Regions from separate parts of the Pseudoalteromonas sp. OANN1 genome, predicted to be linked through region 2. Evidence: predicted binding sites of a transcription regulator. Region 2 holds the regulator's gene; each other region holds the start of a gene.
The links. The regulator ArgR, encoded in region 2, controls arginine synthesis, uptake and breakdown. The targets are predictions, from matches to a motif close to ANTGAATANNTATTCANT.
Positions count from the first base shown of each region.

Region 1: a site for ArgR is predicted at 4,131-4,148, ahead of gltB (glutamate synthase large subunit). Genes of this name have one in related genera too.
Region 3: a site for ArgR is predicted at 5,189-5,206, ahead of NH462_RS11750 (aspartate aminotransferase family protein). Genes of this name have one in related genera too.

Region 1 covers NZ_JAMXSE010000024.1:23,403-30,640, reverse strand. Annotated here, with positions in the region: gene gltB (glutamate synthase large subunit) at 1-4,031, opposite strand, end outside; gene NH462_RS17830 (Grx4 family monothiol glutaredoxin) at 4,644-4,988, opposite strand; gene NH462_RS17825 (Fe-Mn family superoxide dismutase) at 5,375-5,956, shown strand; gene NH462_RS17820 (PrkA family serine protein kinase) at 6,143-7,238, shown strand, end outside.
Region 2 covers NZ_JAMXSE010000008.1:60,543-67,780, forward strand. Annotated here, with positions in the region: gene NH462_RS09030 (DNA repair ATPase) at 1-692, opposite strand, end outside; gene NH462_RS09035 (hypothetical protein) at 763-2,940, opposite strand; gene NH462_RS09040 (OB-fold-containig protein) at 3,024-3,635, opposite strand; gene argR (transcriptional regulator ArgR) at 4,039-4,506, opposite strand; gene mdh (malate dehydrogenase) at 4,748-5,680, shown strand; gene serA (phosphoglycerate dehydrogenase) at 5,907-7,136, opposite strand; gene rpiA (ribose-5-phosphate isomerase RpiA) at 7,148-7,238, opposite strand, start outside.
Region 3 covers NZ_JAMXSE010000012.1:45,069-52,306, reverse strand. Annotated here, with positions in the region: gene speD (adenosylmethionine decarboxylase) at 1-237, opposite strand, end outside; gene NH462_RS11770 (OsmC family protein) at 323-736, opposite strand; gene NH462_RS11765 (DUF3802 family protein) at 840-1,175, opposite strand; gene astD (succinylglutamate-semialdehyde dehydrogenase) at 1,328-2,800, opposite strand; gene astA (arginine N-succinyltransferase) at 2,816-3,829, opposite strand; gene NH462_RS11750 (aspartate aminotransferase family protein) at 3,897-5,108, opposite strand; gene NH462_RS11745 (HDOD domain-containing protein) at 5,466-6,641, opposite strand; gene NH462_RS11740 (aminodeoxychorismate/anthranilate synthase component II) at 6,855-7,238, opposite strand, start outside.

The DNA.
Region 1 (7,238 bases), on a different contig from region 2:
CCAGCTCGACCTGCAGCAAACAACTTACCGCCGGTCGCGCCATATAAACAGGTGTTACCGATGATAGCCGCCTGATGAGAGGCAAAGCTTGAACCGATAGGAGGACGCACGACTAGCTTTCCACCAGCCATCCCTTTACCAACGTAGTCGTTAGCATCACCGACTAATGTCATTTCAAGACCACCCGCGTTCCACACTCCAAACGATTGCCCTGCAGTACCATGTAACTCGAGTGCAATTGGATCTGCTGCCATACCTTGGTTACCATGCTTGCTCGCGATATAACCAGACAACATTGCGCCGATAGAGCGATCCGTATTGGCAATACGACTCACCAACGAGATACCCGTCATTTCATCAATTGCCGTCTTAGCTTTCGCTAGTAAGCTTTCGTTCAACGCACCACTGTAGTGTGATGGATTAGTATGGGTGCAATACAGCGCTTCATTTGACGGATTGTTCGGCTTCGCTAGAAGCGGACTTAAGTCGAGCTTTTTCTGCTTCGCAGTATTACCTTCAATGGCTTCAAGTAAATCCGTTCTACCAATTAAATCGGTGAGTTTTGTAACTCCCAAAGCAGCCATTAATTCACGAGCCTCTTGCGCAATAAACTTAAAGTAGTTCATCGCCATTTCTGGCAGTCCGTGATAATGCTTTTGACGCAGCGTATCGTCTTGTGTCGCAACACCGGTTGCACAGTTATTAAGGTGACAGATCCGCAGGTATTTACAGCCAAGCGCAACCATAGGGCCTGTGCCAAAGCCAAAGCTCTCAGCACCCAAAATTGCAGCTTTAATAATATCTAATCCTGTTTTTAAGCCGCCATCTGTTTGCAACCTAATGCGGTGGCGTAGACCATTTTCAACCAGCGCCTGTTGCGTTTCAGCAAGGCCAAGCTCCCACGGACTACCTGCATACTTTACCGATGTCAGCGGACTCGCCCCTGTACCACCGTCATAACCGGCAATGGTAATGAGATCGGCATACGCTTTAGCAACACCAGTCGCAATCGTGCCGACACCGGGTTCTGAAACCAGCTTGACCGAGATCATCGCTTCAGGGTTGACCTGTTTGAGGTCAAAAATAAGCTGAGCTAAGTCTTCAATCGAATAAATATCGTGATGCGGCGGAGGCGAAATCAAAGTAACACCAGGAACCGAATAGCGTAACTTCGCGATATAAGGGGTGACTTTTTCACCCGGCAGCTGACCACCCTCGCCCGGCTTTGCCCCTTGCGCAACTTTGATTTGAATAACGTCAGCTGAACGCAAATAATGTGGTGTCACACCGAATCGGCCAGAAGCAACTTGCTTAATACGCGAATTCTTTTCTGTACCAAAACGTAGCTTATCCTCACCACCCTCACCAGAGTTAGAGCAACCGCCGAGGCGATTCATCGCAATTGCTAACGCTTCATGTGCCTCCGGTGATAAAGCCCCGATACTCATCGCGGCTGAGTCAAAACGTTTGTATAGCTCAGTCGCAGGCTCAACATCGTTGATGTCGATTGCTTGTTGCGCCGTGTTAAGCTTAAGCATGTCTCGCAGATTGGTAATTGGACGGTTATTTACCAGCTCCGCATATTTAACGTAGTCTTGATAGTTACCCGAACGAACTGCGGTCTGCAAAGTTTGCACGACATCTGGGTTATAGGCATGGTATTCACCACCATGCACATACTTTAATAATCCACCGTGTGATAGCAGTTTACGCTTGCTAAATGCCAATTTATTGAGTTGTTGTTGCTCCAAGGCAAAGTCGTCAAAACACGCACCTTTAATACGGTTTGCAACTCCTTTGAAGCACAATTCAACCACCTCATCGGATAAACCGACGGCTTCAAACAACATCGAACAACGATAGGAAGCAATGGTGCTGATCCCCATCTTCGACATGATCTTGTATAAACCTTTGTTAATCGCGCCGCGATAAGACAGAGTCACCTCGCGGTAAGACTTTTTAATGATCTTCTTATCACACATTGCCACAAGGGTTTCGTAGGCTAGATAAGGATAAATCGCTGTTGCGCCAAAACCTAACATAACAGCAAACTGGTGCGGATCTCTTACGCTACCTGTTTCAACCAAAATATTGGTATCGCAACGCAGGTTGCCATCCACCAGTCGCCTTTGTACCGCCCCCACGGCCATCGCCGCTGGGATAACTTGCTTGCCTGCAGCAATTTCTCGGTCACTGAGCACTAACATCACGCACCCGGAGCCTGCTTTTGCAACAGCCTCATCACAAATACGCTTGATTGCATCTTGCAAAGACTCTTCAATCTCGTAAATCAATGAAATTTTACACGCACAGTAATGGTCATCATCGGCGGTTAATAGCTGCTGCATATCAGAATAAGTCAGTACCGGCGAGGCAAACTGCAAACGTTTAGCATGACCTGTGGTTTCGTTAAAAACGTTTTGCTCGCGACCAATACAAGTCGCCAGTGACATTACATGATTTTCCCGTAACGGATCGATTGGCGGGTTAGTGACCTGAGCAAACTTCTGGCGGAAGTAGTCAAATATCGAGCGGTGTCCTTCAGATAGCACTGCAAATGGCGTATCGTCCCCCATTGAACCAGTTGCTTCTTGGCCATTTTCACCCATCACGCGAATAACTTGGTCGAGCTCTTCGTTGGTATAACCAAACTGCTTCTGATAGGTCAACAAGGTTTCATCGTCAAGATCGCGCTTGCCAGCCGCTTTTTCATCTAGTGCTTCAAATGGCGTTAAACGCTTAACGTTTTGCTCAAGCCAAGTTTTGTATGGATGTCTGGATTTCAAATCTTGATCGATTTCATCGGACTGCCAAATCTTGCCATGTAAAGTATCAACCACCAGTAATTCACCTGGACCCACGCGACCTTTTTCAATAACTTCATCTGGCGCGTAATCCCAAATGCCCACTTCCGAGGCAAGCGTAATAAAGCCGTCTTGTGTGATCACATAACGGGCAGGACGAAGACCGTTACGGTCCAAATTACAGGCAGCAAAGCGCCCATCAGACATTACGATGCCAGCTGGTCCATCCCACGGTTCCATATGCATGGAGTTAAAGTCATAGAATGCGCGTAAGTCTTCATCCATAGCGCGATTTTTCTGCCATGCAGGTGGTACTAACATACGCATAGCACGGAATAAGTCCATGCCACCAGCTAAAAATAGCTCTAGCATGTTATCTAAACTAGACGAGTCAGAACCCGTTTCATTGACAAACGGTGCCGCATTTTGCAAATCTGGTAATAAAGGTGACGCGAACTTGTAAGCACGTGCCCTCGCCCACTGACGGTTACCTTCAATGGTATTGATCTCACCATTGTGAGCTAAATAGCGGAATGGTTGCGCCAACGGCCATCGAGGCTGTGTATTGGTTGAAAAGCGTTGATGGAATACGCAAATCGCACTGGTCATCCGCATATCAGCAAGATCCGTATAAAAATTCGGTAGATCCGCCGGCATCATTAAGCCTTTGTAGATAGTCACTAAACCGGACAAACTACAAATATAAAACTGCTCATCTTGTTCTAAACGCTTTTCTATGCGTCGTCTTGCTATATATAGACGACGCTCTAAATCTTTAGGACGCCACCCTTCTGGAGCACCGACAAAAACCTGTTTAAACTGCGGTAATTGTGCTTTAGCAATAGGACCAAGCATAGATGGATCGGTGGGTACTTCACGCCAACCTATGAGCGTCAGTGTTTCTTTTTCTAATTCTTCACTGATCACTTTTTCAGCCGCAGCTGCAAGCTCATAGTCCTGATTTAAAAATAGCATACCTACCGCATAGTTTTTGCCTACATGCCAATCGTTTTCAGCTGCGACGGCGCGGAAAAAACTATCCGGCTTTTGTAATAACAGACCGCAACCATCACCGGTTTTACCATCTGCAGAAATACCACCTCGGTGCTGCATGCGGTCCAAACCTGTGATTGCTGTACGGATCAGTTTGTGACTCGGCTGACCGCTTACATGCGCAATCAAGCCAAATCCACAGTTATCTTTTTCTAATTTTGAGTCGTATAACATAGACTCCTCCCCTTGCTACAACGGCCAGCCCATGACGGTACGACGAAATGCTGGCAGATATTCAAAATTAGCCTTGATTGAAAGTAGAGTCAACACAAATATGAATACATATTCATAAACTTGAATATTTCTCATTGGTAAGACAAGTTAGCCAAAATCGTAATAAATTTGCCACTTTGAAAATAGTGAATATAAATTTGCAAAATGACACCGGTATCACACCAATAAAAATGCAACGAGACACAACCAAAAGCAAACGTTTACGTAAACGTAAACCAAGGTAAAAATGAATAATTATTCACTTTTTGGATTTTATAGAACTCAATATCGAAGCACGTTCGATTACACTGTTTATATAGGTATGCAAAACAGAGAGCGTTTTTAGCTTGACGCTAACGTCAACTTGAGTTGATAAAAATAAGCGAGTAGCTCTAAGTTAGATAAACGCGAATAGCGTTAATGAAAGTGTCGATACCTTAAATTCAATGAACTTCTGGTTTTCAACCAAACATCAGACAAAAAGACTTGCTAAGAAAAGTAGGTAGGAAGATATTAGAAGATTTTTAAAAAATAAAGCATGGCAGAGTATCGACTCTGCCATAAGCGGTTAGCTTATTCCGCTGCTGCTTCGTCTTTCTTATATTTAGCTGCTGTTTCAGCAATAAGAGGTTGAAGCTCACCCTTTTGGAACATCTCAATGATGATGTCACAACCACCGATTAACTCACCTTCGACCCAAAGCTGTGGGAAAGTTGGCCAGTTCGCATAATGCGGTAGTTCAGCACGAATGTCTGGATTTAATAAAATGTCAACATAAGCAAACTGCTCACCACACGCCATCAAAGCCTGAGATGCCTGCGAAGAGAAACCACAGTTAGGGAGTTTTGGCGACCCTTTCATATATAGAATGATTGGGTTTTCTTCGATCTGCTGTTTAATCTTGTCAATAGTTTCCATTAGTTACCTCAAAATGACGTTTCGTCCAATGCTTATCAATATTTAGTTTAGCATCGGCGTTTTAGCTTGCTACTCACTTTAACAACACCTGTTGCATTCATAATGCCAAGCTTTAAGCAGCGATAGAATCTTGGGATACATGGCTAAAATAAGCATGACCGCCTGTCATGATGTTCTACACTTTGACTGCTATTAGGCATATGTTCACAAAGAATGTGTATTATAAGTCATTAAGTCACTGGCACGCATTGCTGTTTGCCAAAACTTGAGTAAAATAGTCAGGAATTATAGTATCACTATATAGGCCAATGGTATAGAAAAGTGGGCTGATGTTAGCTACCTTTCGTATGCGTTATTGGCAAATCAACCAAAAAATGGAGATTAATATGGCATTTGAACTACCGTCACTACCTTATGCACTAAATGCTCTTGAGCCGCACGTTTCTCAAGAGACGCTAGAATTCCACCACGGTAAGCACCACAACACATACGTTGTAAAGCTTAACGGTCTTATCGAAGGTACTGACTTTGAAGGTAAATCACTAGAAGAGATCGTATGTAGCTCTGAAGGTGGTGTTTTCAACAATGCTGCTCAAATCTGGAACCACACCTTCTACTGGCACAGCCTTGCGCCAAATGCAGGTGGCGAACCAACAGGTAAAGTTGCTGAACTAATTAATGCAAAATGGGGCTCATTCGCAGCATTCCAAGAAGCTTTCAACGACAAAGCAGTTAACAACTTTGGTTCAAGCTGGACTTGGTTAGTACAACTAGCTGACGGCTCTCTAGATATCGTTAACACTTCAAATGCAGCGACTCCGCTGACTGAAGAAGGTGTTACCCCTATCATCACAGTTGACCTGTGGGAACACGCTTACTACATCGATTACCGTAATGTTCGTCCTGATTACCTTAAAGGTTTCTGGGCACTTGTTAACTGGGATTTCGCTAACAGCAACCTAGCTTAACATCAACTATCAGTATTGATGCAACAATGGGGCGCACAAGCGCCCTTTTTTCATGCCTGTAACTCAACATTAATACATAAAAAATCTAGTTTTTTTTGGGTATTCTTCATATCACGACTAAGCTTTAAGTAACCTTTCCAAATCTGTGATCCGCAAACCACACCAAGTAGCTTATTGGAGGTCGTTATGACAATATTTGAACATTATCAGGCCAGATATGAAGCCGCGCAAGAAGAAGAGTACACCATCGCGGAATTTCTTGAAATTTGTAAAAATGACAAATCAGCCTATGCCAGCGCACCTGAGCGACTTCTGATGGCAATAGGCGAACCAGAAATGATCGATACGTCGAAAGATGCCAGACTTAGTCGGCTGTTTTCGAATAGAGTAATAGCTCGATACCCTGCCTTCAATGAGTTTTACGGTATGGAGGATGCCATTGAACAAATAGTATCGTATCTCAAACATGCCGCACAGGGGCTTGAAGAGTGCAAACAAGTGCTCTATTTACTCGGCCCGGTTGGTGGTGGTAAATCGTCTATCGCAGAAAAGCTCAAGTATTTGATGCAAAAGGTGCCGGTTTATTCTTTAAAAGGCTCACCCGTTAATGACCACCCGCTTTGCTTGTTTAGCCCACAAGAAGATGCCGACCTACTTGAAAAAGAGTACGGCATTCCTGGGCGCTATATTAAAACGATAATGTCTCCATGGGCAACTAAACGCTTACATGAGTACAATGGAGATATTACACAATTTAAGGTCGTAAAACGTTACCCTTCCATTCTTGATCAAATTGCTATCGCGAAAACAGAGCCAGGGGATGAGAACAACCAAGATATCTCAGCGCTGGTGGGTAAAGTTGATATTCGTAAACTTGAGCATTTCGCTCAAAATGACCCTGATGCTTATGCGTATTCTGGCGCGCTATGTCTTGCGAACCAAGGTTTGATGGAATTTGTCGAGATGTTTAAAGCACCCATTAAGGTGCTACACCCGCTGCTAACTGCAACCCAAGAAGGCAACTACAATGGTACCGAGGGTATTTCCGCCCTACCATTTAGCGGCCTAATACTCGCTCACTCTAACGAGTCTGAATGGCAAACCTTTAAGAACAATAAAAACAACGAGGCATTTTTAGACCGTGTTTACATCGTCAAAGTGCCTTATTGTTTACGCGTGTCTGAAGAGGTCAAAATTTACGAGAAGCTTATTGAAAATAGTGAACTCAGGGAAGCCCCCTGTGCGCCTGGCACTTTAGAAACTTTAGCGAAGTTTTCAGCAC
Region 2 (7,238 bases):
AGTTTGCCACTCGATACTTCAATAAATACTTTGTCGTTTACATTAATATGTGGGTGACGGCCTTCGACGTGATCGGCGCGATCGGTTTTTTGCCATTCAAAGTCAAAGTTTTCCACTTCGCCTAGGTCACGCTCTCCTCGGTTATCAATGTAATCTAAGGTTTCGTCTTTGGCGATTTGCCAGCGAAACACGCGGACATCAGAGAGCTTTTCGCCAATCTGAAATAGTGCAAAAAGCTTGTTTGATTTAACAAATAGGTGCTGTAGACGGGTGTCTTTGTAATACGTGTATAGTTCGGCGAAGTCCCGTAAGAAACGTTGATCAGTGAGGAATTTGGTTTCTTGCGGGTAAGGTTCTATTTCGTAATGATCTTCTTGCAAGTGTAGCTTTTGTACGGTGAATACATCGCTGACTTGGGTATTTTGTTTAAGCCCCATAAAGACATTATAAGCAAAGATAAGCTTGTCGCCGATCAGTACGATGTCGCGCGGTACGCAGTTATGCTCAGTACGAACTCTTGCTCGACCTTTCACTTTAAGCTCGGTGCTGCCAAAAGTATCAACACGCTGTTGGTTGAGTTTATCTATTTGACTTTTCAGTTCGCTGCCAAAGTTACTAAGTCGGCGTTTAATCAGTTGATAAGAGTCTTGTTCGAGCGTTCGCTCTGGCGCTTGTTGCGTTGCTTCCGTCATTCTTTGCTTTCCTATGTGCGCTGTCGCAAATGGGGGAGAGGAGCCAAGCAGATTGACTCCTCAGGGTTAATTACTCTAGTGGTTCGCTTTGTTTACTGCCATTTAACGAGCCGCCAAGTAACTTGAGTAGCTGCTGTTTGTCCGCATCTGAGCTATTGCTTAGTTGTTGGAAGAACTTACTCATGTTGATGTTTTTTAGCGTTTCCGACGACGCATTAGCACCAGCCAACACCCCTTTTAGGTCGTCCATCAAATTACGCTCACCGTTTAGGTGATCTTTAAATACGGTTTGTACCGTCTTACTTTCGCCGACTAAGCCGTCAATTGACTTGCCCACTGTGATGGCATTCATAAATTGGTTAAAGAACTGGCCGTCGCCGCCCATAAAGTTGATATCAGCACCGCTCAGTGCTTTACCTAATACTTCAGCCTGACTTGCAGAAACCTGCTTGTTCGCTTCGATACTCGCAAGCGTCAGCTCTTTCTGTTGGTTTAACTGTAGCGTGAAGCCTTCGTATTCACGGGCGTCTTTATCCATCTTATTCAGTGCTTCCAGCTTCTCTGTAAGGCCTTTGGCTTCTGCTGACATCTTACGCTCAAGGTTGATAGCTTCTGCTTCACCTTGTTTTTCAATTGCCTCAGCCATTGCTGATTGAACCTCAGCTTCTGCCAAACCAATTTCACGTTTGCCTTGCGCTTCGGCTTCACTTTGCTTCTTAGTTGCTTCTGCCATTGCTGCCTGTACATCGGCTTCGGCGCGGCCAATATCACGTTTACCTTGTGCTTCGGCTTCTAGCTTTTGCTGTAGCACTTTGGCGTCTGTTTCACCCTGTATCGCACTTGCTGCGGCTTTAGCCTTGATGATATCGGCTTCTGCAAGACCAGGTGCAGCAGCTTCAACCTGAGCAGCCTCGGCAAGAATTTTCTTCGACTCTGCGGTTTGGTTCGCAATACGTAGCTCTGCTGCGGCCATTTTTTCCATTTCACGGGCTTTAAATTCGGCAGCTTGCTCTTTAGCTTTAGCCGCTTCAATATCTTTAACCAACGCTTCTTCGGCCTCAGCTTGAGCAAGAATAATTTTCGCTTGCTTTTCACGCTCGGCTTCAGCAATACGTTGCACGTCTTTGATGCGCTCTTGTTCCTCGGCAACGGTTTTCTCAACGGCAACCCGTTCACGCTGAACATCGGCAATCTCTTTACGTTCAACTTCTAGCGCTTTGGCCTTTTGAATACGTAGTATTTCGGTTTCACGCTCACGTTCGATAATTTCAATCTGGCGAGAACGCGTGACTTTTTCTTCTTCTATACCGAGTAAGCGAAGGCGGTTTTGCTCTGCAACATCGATTTCACGCTGTTTATTGTGCTCTGCAATTGCAATTGCTTCGTCCGCTTTGAGGCGTGCTTCTTCGGCTTTTAAGCGCTCTTCATGCTTAACACGTTCAGCTTCTGCGGCTTCGCGAGCGCGCACCGATTCGATTTCACGACGCTGTCTCGCGCTGGCATCTTCTCGTTGGCGCTCGACTTCTGCGGCTTTTTCAAAGGCTGCTTGATTTTGGTTGTCGATTTGCGCTTTTTCATCGCATTTAAGTTGGTTCGTTTCCACGTTTTGGCGTGAGGTTTTTTCGGTAATACGGCGAATACCTTCAGCGTCAAGAATGTTATTTGGATCTAACTTGTCGATAGAGGTTTGTTCAAGATAATCAATCGCCACATCTTCTAACGTATAGCCAGATAAATCTTGTCCAATCACTTCTTTAATAGAATCTCGGAACTCATTACGATGGGTAAATAGCTCCTCAAAATTCATGCGCTTACCAACGGTTTTCAAGGCTTCGGAGAATTTTGCCTCAAATAATGCTTGTAAGGTTTCTGGTGCCGATGCGCGGGCACAGCCAACTTGTTTAGCAACGCGTAGGATATCTTCTTTGTTTTCGTTTACGCGAATGTAAAAAGTGATGGCGATGTCGGCACGGATATTGTCTTTACAGATCAGGCCGCTGTTTTCACGACGCTCCAATACCATGCGGTTAGTTGAAATATCCATGACTTCCATTTTATGGATCACAGGTAGCACAATGCCGCCTGTAGTCGTGACATCCGGCTCGTTTTTCATCTTGTTGATGATCAATGCCTGACCTTGTTCAACCTTGCGGTAGAACTTTCCAATCAGAAGTAGAATGGCAAAAATAATGACGATGGATATGCCCACGATTGCGAGCACCGGTCCGAGGTTGTTTAGAAATTCCATGTTTTTTCCTGCGTTGCGCTATATTGTTTGAGCTGGTATTAGCTATACCAACTCGTTCCTAAATTCCGTTATTTTCCGTACTATTACCAAGGTTTAGCCACAATCGTGTAGCTATGTGTAAGGGTGTCATGTTCGATAAGTAAGGCACTGTCTCCTAGTGTGAAAGTGTTATCTTCATCCGAGCGCACTTCGATGAGTTGCTCTGTTCCTTGAATATATACTCTGGCTTGACCGAACGTGTTGCTAACTCTCGATGTTGCAATAACGCATTCGAGCCCAACCAGCGCTTGCTTTGATGTGGTTTCTTGGCTTTCGAAAAAGCGTCGTAATGGTCTTACAATGACGGCGGTTAGTGGTAATGCAGCAATGAGGCTAACAAGCATAAATACCGTGCCCATCAGGTAGTAGAAAATGCCATTGCCTAGTAGGTAAGCAAAAAACTGTTGTACATAAATACTGACAATCCAGCCCAGCGCGATGATTAAACTCAATGAAATACTCACAGGGACGCCGCCAAAAGCGACTTCCCAAAAAGAACCAGAGCTTGCGCCTTCGGTTTCAATATCAACATCGCCTTCTAAGATATCGATATCAGCAAAACCGAGTAAAGCAATTAGCCAGAACAACAACACTATCAGTAGTAGTGTTGAAAAAATAACAGTGGGAAACGTAAATGCAGTATTTAAAAATTCCATTGCTGATCCTTAGTTCCTTGCATTTCCTTTTAAGCGGTTAAGTAAGTGAATTGTCCACTCAGCGCCGTAAGGTGTCTTTGTGTGTATCAAGCGGTGAGTTCCGCATCATAGAATGTGAGATGATTGAGTGAAGCGAATAGCGTTCGTGTCCGGTAAGACGGAGACACTGTAGGAAACAAATCCGAGAAGCTAGTCAATCAGCTTAAAAACCATCCATGCGTTGTGAGAAAGCCTCACATGTGTTTCTAAAGTTGCCACAGTTAGACATATTATGTCAAACGTTTTTTGCTGTAAAGTTAAGCAATTTATTCTGTTTATCGTGATAGTCGGGAAGCGTGTTCGTAGAAGCTAGAGTATCAGAGTATGTGCTAACCTGTGAGTTAGCACCGATAAAAATAATAGACTAAACGTTATCGAACAGAGTTTTTACTTTATCTAAAGTAACGTCGATTTCAGATACTTTGGCAGGGGCAATAAAAATCGTGTCATCGCCAGCGATGGTACCTAATACGCCGTCTGCGGTGCCTAATGAGTCAAGTAGCCTCGCAATTAACTGTGCAGCACCAGGACTGGTTCGAATAATAATCATCATTTCGTTGTGCATAATATCAACGACTAACTGACGTAAAGGACTTTTTGCTGTTGGTACGCTCATTTCGGCGGGTAAGCAGTAAACCATTTCTTGTTTGGCATTACGTGTACGCACAGCACCAAACTTGCTCAGCATGCGCGACACTTTGCTCTGACTGACGTTGTCAAATCCTTGTTGTTTTAGAGCATCAACAATTTCACCTTGAGAGCCAAAGTTTTCTTCTTTTAAAATGGCTTTAAATGCTTTGATCAGTGCTTCTTGTTTTTCTTGCGGCTGCATAGTCTGTCTTCTTTTACGGCTAATCTTTAAATTCTACACAAAACCGCCGAGATTCCCAAATTTGCGCGACCAAAATGGCAGTCGTAAAGCATAAGTGTACAAAGTGTCGCGATCTTTACACTTTTATTTAAGACATTAGTCAAAAAATCTCGAAAATAACCGTGATTAATTTGTGTTTAACAGCGCTTTTCATTATCTTTACTGCACACTCAATTCCACCTTCAAATTATGGAGAATTCAAATGAAAGTTGCTGTATTAGGTGCCGCTGGCGGTATCGGTCAAGCTCTATCTTTATTGCTTAAAAATGGTCTTCCAGCTGGCTCTGAGTTAGCGCTTTATGACGTTGCACCTGTTGTACCTGGTGTTGCAGTTGACTTATCTCACATCCCAACTGCGGTAAAAGTAGCGGGTTATGGTAAAGACGACCTAGACCCAGCTCTTGCTGGTGCTGACGTAGTGCTTATCCCTGCTGGTATGCCTCGTAAGCCTGGTATGGACCGTGCTGACCTATTCAACGTTAACGCAGGTATCATCAAGACACTTGCTGAAGGTATCGTTAGAAGCTGCCCTAAAGCACTTGTTGGTATCATCACAAACCCAGTAAATGGCACGGTACCAATCGTTGCTGAAGTGTTCAAAAAAGCAGGTACTTATGATCCAGCTCGCGTATTCGGTGTAACAACGCTTGACGTTATCCGCGCTGAAACTTTCATCGCAGAGCTTAAAGGTCTAGACGTTGCTGAAGTTAAGATCCCAGTAATTGGTGGTCACTCAGGTACTACAATTCTACCTCTGCTTTCTCAAGTTGAAGGTGTTGAGTTCACTGACGAAGAAGTTGCTGCACTAACGACTCGTATCCAAAACGCGGGTACTGAAGTGGTTGAAGCTAAAGCGGGTGGCGGTTCAGCTACACTTTCAATGGGTGCAGCAGCAGCACGTTTCTGCTTCTCACTAGTGAAAGGTCTACAAGGTGAAGAAGTACTTGAGTACGCATACGTTGAAGGTAACACAGGCGATGCAACATTCTTTGCACAGCCGGTTATCCTTGGTAAAAACGGTGTAGAGAAGTTACTTCCTTACGGTGAGCTAAGCGCGTTTGAGCAAAAAGCAAAAGACGACATGCTAGCGACACTTGAAAAAGACATCAAAGAAGGTGTTGATTTCATGGCGTAAGCCAAATTGATACAAAAAAACCAGTCACTTCACAGCGACTGGTTTTTTTATGTGTGATTCTTCTTATACCAGTTGTATTAAGTAAATGATCTATCTTGAAGCGGGGAAATAGCTTTAGTAGCAAGGCAAAAATTTTGCTATTTAGTTGTTCTAAATGAGAAATTTTTAACGAAGCTAATATGCTATTTCACCCTTCAAATTGATTAGAGAATTAATTCAATTGGTATTAGTGAAGAATACGTGCTCTGATAGTTCCTTCAACCGCACTTAACTCTTTCAGTGCTACTTCAGAGTGGTCGCTATCGACGTCGATAACTACGTAACCAATAGATTCATCCGTTTGTAGGTATTGCGCCGCAATATTGATACCGTGCTGAGCGAACGCTTGGTTGATTTGCGTTAGTACGCCTGGGCGGTTTACGTGTACGTGTAATAAACGACTTCGGTTTGATAATTCAGGTAGAGAAACTTCTGGGAAGTTAACTGCCGTGACTGTTGAACCATTATCTGAATATTTTGCCAACTTACCCGCGACTTCCACACCAATGTTTTCTTGTGCTTCTTGGGTAGAACCACCAACGTGTGGGGTTAGCAGTACATTGTCAAACTCGCGTAGTGGTGAGACAAACTCTTCATGATTAGATTTTGGTTCAACGGGGAATACATCGATAGCAGCGCCAGAAAGTTTCTTCGCGGCTAAAGCTTCAGCTAAGGCGTCGATATCAACAACCGTTCCACGTGATGCGTTAATTAGGATTGCGCCTTGTTTCATCACTTCAATTTCAGCCATGCCGATAAGGTTTTTGGTCTGTGATGTCTCTGGTACATGCAAACTGACCACGTCCGCTCTTTGTAGCAGTTGCGTTAGCGTGTGTAACTGCGTTGCGTTGCCGAGCGTGAGCTTATCTTCGATGTCATAAAACTCGACGTTCATCCCGATATTCTCAGCCATAATGCCAAGCTGGGTGCCAATGTGACCATAACCAATAATACCCAGCGTTTTACCACGGGCTTCGTATGAACCATCGGCAGATTTATCCCACTCACCGCGATGCGCCTTTGCGTTACGCTCAGGAACACGGCGCAATAACAAGAGAATTTCACCTAAGACGAGTTCAGCCACAGAGCGGGTGTTAGAAAATGGTGCGTTGAATACGGCGATACCGCGTTTTTTAGCAGCATCCAAATCCACTTGGTTGGTGCCGATGCAGAAACAGCCAATCGCGACCAGCTTTTCAGCCTGTTCTAAAACTGCTTCTGTAAGGTGGGTACGTGAGCGGATCCCGACAAAGTGAGCATCTTTGATCCGCTCGATCAGCTCAGGCTCCGGTAAGGATGTTTTAACGTAGTCTATGTTGCTATAACCGTTGCGCTTTAGCGTCTCAACAGCGCTTTGATGCACGCCTTCTAACAACAAAATTCGAATTTTATCCTTTGATAACGAAACCTTGCTCATCTGTAATCTCACTAGTTGATTTTAGGCCCTTCTGGAGTGCCTGTTATTACAACGTCAGCGCCACGCGCGGCAAATAAGCCATTAGTCACGACGCCAACAATC
Region 3 (7,238 bases), on a different contig from region 2:
CCCTTGTGGTTCATAATCTTGACGTGCGATATTCAGTACGTTTGCACCGATGATATCCGTTACGTCTTTTAGAATATCCGTCAAACGATCAGCACTGTACTGCTCATCGATGTATTCTAGATATTCTTTACGTTGCTGCTCGGTCTTGGCGTAGCAAATATCGTAAATGCTAAAGCTTAAACTCTTAGTTAAGTTGTTAAAGCCATGGAGTTTAATTTTATCAAAGGGCTTGTTCACGATAGACCCACCTTAATACAAAAAATCTGCGCTGCAGAAACAAAAGTTCGCGGATTTTATACGAAAATAGCGCTATGAAAAAGCGTTATTTTTCGTCAATTTCAACCACTTCATGGCTATGTGTAATTTCTACTGCTTTTTCAAGCATTAATGCCACTGAGCAATACTTTTCAGCGGATAAACTTACGGCTCTTTCTAGGTGTTTTTCAGAGACATTACGCCCTTTCACCACGAAGTGTAAATTGATCTTGGTAAAAACCCTAGGTGCGCTTTCTGCGCGCTCTGCGGTTAATTTTACTTCCACGTCGCTAATATCCTGACGCGCCTTTTGTAGAATGCTGACTACATCGACTGACGAACAACATCCCGCTGACATTAATACCATCTCCATTGGGCTTGGCGCAGCACTATCAGAACCGGCATCAAATACCACATTATGTCCCGACGCAGAGCGACCGATAAAGGTATCTCCTTCAACCCATTTTACGCTAGCTAACATAGTTATCCTCTATAAAGCATAACACCGCCAAATGGCGGTGTATCTTAAACCTAGAATTGCCTCTAAGTGTGTTTTCTACACTGTCGATAGTGATTGTGCCAAGCTATACAGCAGAATCAAACAGGTTTTTGACCAAACCTGCGAATTCTTCGATAAATTCTTTTTGTTCTACGGTGACACGTCTGTCAACAACACTTGATAGCACTTCTTGTAAGTCGTACACAATGCCATCTACCTCACGCACGATCATGCTGCGCTGCTCTGTAGATAACTCAGTGTGCTGCTCGCATATACGGATAACGTTTTCAGCGATCACATCTTCGATTAATTCCATGACTGTTGGAGCCCCTGGTTCAACCGTCCCAGACTTCTCAAACAAGGCTAAGTTTTGCGTCAAATACATGACTAAATCATCGTACCCTTGTTTATCTAAAACCATACTTTGCTCACCCGAACCTATCAAAGACATCTCCTATTGATTTAAGCAGAAAGTTTTTTCGATTGCTACTTTTGTAGTCAACTAGACACAAAAAAGCAGCCGAAGCTGCTTTTCTTATCAATTTTTATTGAGTAAACCTCAATATTGGCATTTTAATCCAAAGATAAACCTGGGCTCAAGCTAGAAGGTAAAGTTACCTTTTCTAGTTCCACAGAAGCCACTGGGTATGCACAGTAATCTGCCGCGTAGTATGCACTTGCACGGTGGTTACCTGATGCACCGATACCACCAAACGGAGCTGCACTTGAAGCGCCAGTGATTGGGCGGTTCCAGTTTACGATACCTGCGCGAATACGACGTAAGAAACGGTCGTAGTCAGCTTCGTTGTCGCCAAGCAGACCTGCAGATAAGCCAAAGCTTGTCTCGTTCGCTTTTTCGATAGCAGCGTCAAAGTCTGTGTAGCGGAATATTTTTAACAGCGGACCAAAGTGTTCTTCATCAGGAAAGTCTGCAATGTTAGTACATTCGATAATCCCTGGCGTCACAAAGCCTGTACCTTCTGTGTGTGTCAGCTCGATAAGCGACTCACCACCAAGCTCAACAAGCTGTTGCTGTGCTTTTACCATGCCAGCGGCGGCAGCATTTGAGATCATTGAACCCATGAACGGTTGATCTGCATCGTCAAAATTACCCACTTTAATCGCTTTAGTTGCTTTGATCAGTTGCTCAAGGATTGTGTCACCTTGTTCACCTGCAGGAAGGAATAGTTTACGAGCACAAGTACAACGTTGACCACTTGAGATAAACGCAGATTGAATAATGTCGTGTACTGCCGCTTTGGTATCCGCTACGTCTTTTACGATAAGTGGGTTATTACCACCCATTTCAAGCGCTAGGATCTTACCCGGTTGACCTGCATATTGCTCATGTAGCAAGTGACCCGTACGAGATGAGCCTGTAAAGAATAAGCCGTCAATGCCCGCATGTGACGCAAGTGCTTTACCTGTTTCAACTTCACCCTGAACTAGGTTAATCACGCCAGCAGGAAGACCCGCTTGTTGCCAGTATTTAAGCGTTAGCTCAGCAACATATGGCGTTAGTTCAGATGGCTTAAAGATAACCGTGTTACCAGCAAGTAGCGCAGGTACGATGTGGCCATTAGGTAAGTGACCTGGGAAGTTATATGGGCCAAATACAGCAACTACACCATGTGCCTTATGACGGATCACGGCACGGCCAACTGGCATTGGATTTTCCACAACGCCTGTACGCTCTTGATAGGCTTTCTCAGAAATCGCGATTTTACCTACCATAGCACCCGCTTCTGTACGAGTTTCCCAAAGTGGCTTACCCGTTTCTTTAGCAATTGCGATAGCCAGCTCTTCGCTATTTTCTTTTAGTACTTCAGCGAAACGCTTAACAATTTCTAGACGCGCTTCAAAGCTCATGTCGCTCCATGAATAAAAAGCTTCACGAGCCGCTTTTACTGCGCCATCAACTTGCTCAGCAGTAGCTGCGTTTGCGCTCCAAATAACGTCGTTGTTTGCTGGGTTTACAGAGCTAAAGCTTGCGCCTTGTCCTGCAATCCACTCACCATTTATTAGTTGTGCTGCATGTGTTGTCATAATCTGTTCCCAATCTTAAATCTTTACTAGGCTTACTTGGTCGCCTTCTTCAACTTTTAGCGCCGCGGCAACATGTGGAGCAAGCGTTACTTCATTGCTATCAGTCAGGGCTAACTCGATTACCGCCGCGCGATAATCAACAAGTTTACCATTTGCGACCATAACAGGGAATCCACCGTTGCTTTCGCCTATTTTCACAGTACGAGTTTCACTATTGCGAACCGTGCGGATATTCCCCACTTTTGCTTCTACCGTTGGACCTGCGTCGAAGATATCAACATAACCATTAAATGTGAAACCTTCGCTTTTTAGTAGCTCAATTGCAGGACGCGTATTGTCGTGAACTTCACCAATCACCGCTTGTGCTTCTTTACTAAGCAGGTTTACGTAGATTGGGTACTTAGGCATTAATTCAGCAATAAAGACCTTTTGGCCAATCCCCGTTAGATAATCCGCAGTCGGGAAATCCATCGAGAAGAAGTGCTCTTCAAGCCATTGCCAGAATGGACTTTCGCCTTGCTCGTTAGAAACACCGCGCATTTCCGCGATAACGGTTTCAGCAAAACGATCACGATGTTGATTGATAAACATAAAGCGAGAGCGAGACAGCAGTTTGCCGTTTGCGCCTTTGCGATAGCCATCTTTCAAAAACAGGGTGCATAATTCCGTCGCGCCAGTGTAGTCATTACATAGCGTTAAAATATCCACTGCTTTATAAACATCGAGTGTGCGTGAAGAGTGGATCACTTTGCTTAGGTGATAATGATAAAACGCATCATCTAAACCAACCGCAGCTTCGATACCGCTGGTACCAACCACCTCGCCTGTTTCAGTATCTTCTAATACAAATAAATAGCCTTCATCAAAAGGCTTGTCTGCTTGCTTGCCAAAGGAAGCAACAGAGCGTGCAATCTTCTTCTGTAATAGCTCTTCGTTTACAGGCAAAGAGGTAAAACCGTGACCTGATTCGTGAGCAATGTTTAAAAGCGCTGGATAATCGCTTTCTTGGATTGGGCGAAGGATCATCATGAGCCCGCTTACTCCTCAAAAATGTGGATAACAACAAGGCCACCAAAAGGTGACCTTGCAACCAGTATTAAGCGTTGTTAGCAACTACCGCAGCAACGGCTTTTTCAAAACGTGCCATCCCTTCGCGGATGTCACCTTCTGGAATAACAAGAGATGGAGTGAAACGTACTACGTTTGCACCTGCAACAAGTGACATCACGCCTTGCTTGATACCTTCAACCAAGAATTCTTTTGCTTTGCCTTCGTACTTTTCAGTGACTACACCACCAAGCAATAGACCTTTACCACGTACTTCGGTGAATACGTTGTACTTTTCGTTGATGTCGTTTAATAGTTCACGGAACAGCTGCTCTTTTGCTTTTACGCCATCAAGTACTGCTGTTGTGTTTACTGTGTCGAATGCCGCTTCTGCAACCGCACACGCCAGCGGGTTACCGCCGTATGTAGAACCATGAGTACCTACTTTTAGGTGCGCAGCAATCTCTGTTGTTGTGATCATCGCGCCGATAGGGAAACCACCGCCAAGCGCTTTAGCCGTTGTTAAAATATCAGGGGTTACGTTTAAACCTTGGTATGCATACAAATCACCTGTACGACCAACACCAGTTTGCACTTCATCAAAAATAAGTAGCGCATTGTGCTTGTCACACAGCTCGCGAACACCTTTTACAAACTCAGCAGTTGGTGAAATGATGCCACCTTCACCTTGTAGCGGCTCCATCATCACGGCACAAGTGTTGTCTGAGATAAGCGCTTCAAATGCCGCTAAATCGTTATAGTCTGTATGAACAATGTCGCCCGGCTTTGGACCAAAACCATCAGAGTATGCAGCTTGACCACCTACGGTCACAGTGAAGAAAGTACGGCCGTGGAAACCTTTATTGAAAGAGATGATTTGCGACTTTTCAGCACCAAACTTATCTAGTGCCCAACGACGTGCTAGTTTAAGCGCCGCTTCGTTCGCTTCTGCACCTGAGTTTGCAAAGTAGACTTTCTCTGCGAACGTTGCATCAGTTAGCTTTTTCGCTAAACGTAGTGCAGGCTCATTGGTCATCACGTTAGACAGATGCCAAATTTTCTCGCCTTGCTCTTTAAGCGCGCCCACCAAAGCTGGGTGACAATGACCTAGACAGTTAACTGCGATACCACCAGCAAAGTCGATGTACTCACGACCTTCCTGATCCCATACTCGAGAACCTTCACCTTTCACTGGAATTACCGCTGAAGGTGCGTAGTTAGGTACCATTACGTCGTCAAACAATTCACGATTGATAGTCATTTTATTTCCTCATATTTGGTGAGTGAAAGTGCAAACAAGGAGTCATTTCCTTTTGGAGGTCGGCGCGTTGCCGCCACTTGATAGGATATTTATTCACACCAATTCGGTGCTATGTATTTTGACCCGCCCCTTGATGGCACAAAATTCATACGCTCATTATTCCAGAAAAAGCGCCATTTGTCTCACTTATACCACGTTCTCAGCCCTTAGTATTCAAGGGTTTAACATATATTCTCAACTCAAGTGAATAACTATCTAGGGCAGATATTTAGGGCAAAGCAAGCGCCGTGCAGCCTTGCACAGATCATTTAAGATTAGGTTTTGAATGAATAGTCGCAAAAAAAATTTCAATTTTTTTTACAAAATCGTCAACTGCAGGTTATGGAACGCACATTTTGCCAATTGCTGACGCATTTCCTCGGTAAGTTCTAAATGATTGAGCAAAATCTCGGCTTCGTCGTCTTCAATTAACTGGCTATCTTTTAAAACAAGCAGTTGTGCGTAGCCATAGGCTTTTTGCATCACTTGCGTCAGTGGTAATGGGTCGGCAATGTTTTTATGCGAGTTTGGTAGATAAGTTTGCGCATACTCTTCCATGACAGCATTAAAGGGTAAATAACGTAACTCCATTTTTTCAATTAACTTACGTGAAATCTCTGCCGAATGTTCAATCAACAAATTACGTAAAAATAACGGATCAGGAGACAACTCCATTAATGCGGTGTGTAGATCTTTTTGCTTTTTGTCTCGTGCTATTTGCACCTTGGCTTGCCACACCTTTTCGAAGGTGCGTAAATAAAGACGGATCAAGGCCACTTTTCCAAGCTCTAACAACATGCCTAAAGTAAACGCATGCTGTTCTTTTACCCCAAAAAATGGTGCCAGCTCTTTTGCCGCAATGGCCGTACTCATACTCAATTCGCGTAATTTACGTTTCATCAGAGTAAACGGCTCTGTTGCATGCGGCATCCAATGTCTCACCGCCATTGTCGGGATCACCATTTGCAAGTTCTCAAGGCCTAAATACCTTAATGCTAATGCTGGCGTGTCGACCTTAATGGACGTGCCTTTACTGTTTTTTTTGCGATACTGTGGCAAGTTGACAAGCGAAACCAGCTCGCGACCCAGCCAACTTAAGTCATTGACCAAAGGCTCTAAACGTCCAACTGAAGCTGAGCGCACAGCAAGAATATCTAAAATCGCAGGAACGGAGTCTTGAATGCCAATGACTTCATGATAGATATTATCAAGGTCATGCAGTTGCTTTGTGATAGCTTCTTCGATAACGGAATGTAGATGCTTACTCGCTTTGGCAATGTATTTGTGATGACTTGTGCTGCTTTCTTGGCGTTTTGCAGCCGCAGCAATTTCCACCTCTAGCATAGTGCGCTGTGCGATATTCTCACCGTAGCTAATATCAAATGTATGGATATAGCCTATTTGCTTCTGCGCAAAGTTGAGGCTGATAAGGAGGTCATGGGCACGCTCGGATAGCGCTTGTGCCATTCTAATTTGCTTATTTTCTTGCGTCATGCATGCTACTTATCTAAAAGAAAAACACTGAGTTAAGCACTCAACAGAATCGTCTTACTGATTAGTATTATACCAGTAAAAGCAATATTATGATTTGATATTGCGCACAATAGAATCAAAAAGTTATATATCAAAAGCCAGTCTAACCAACAAAAGCGCAGCGAATATGGATATATAACACCTAGGCGAAACTCTGTTGGTTTTGTTTAAACTTTAGAAGCGTTTTATAAAGTTATCAAGTAATGCTAAGCCGTGTTCCGTGAGGATAGCTTCTGGGTGAAATTGCACACCTTCTAGCGCTCTATCGGATGCTAAGAGTCCCATAATTTCATCACGTTCACCCTCTTGTGTCTGTGTCCAAGCCGTTACGGCTAGAGCATTTGGTAAGCTACTTTGCTCAACAACCAAAGAGTGGTAGCGGCATACTTCGTACGGTGATGGCAGGCCTTGAAATACACCCATATTGTTATGGTGGACTTGAGACGTTTTACCATGCATCACTTGTTTTGCGCGAATGACTTTGCCACCTAAAGCTTGTGCAATAGTTTGATGACCAAGGCAAATGCCGAGAATAGGGATTTGTCCCTGTAGACGTTT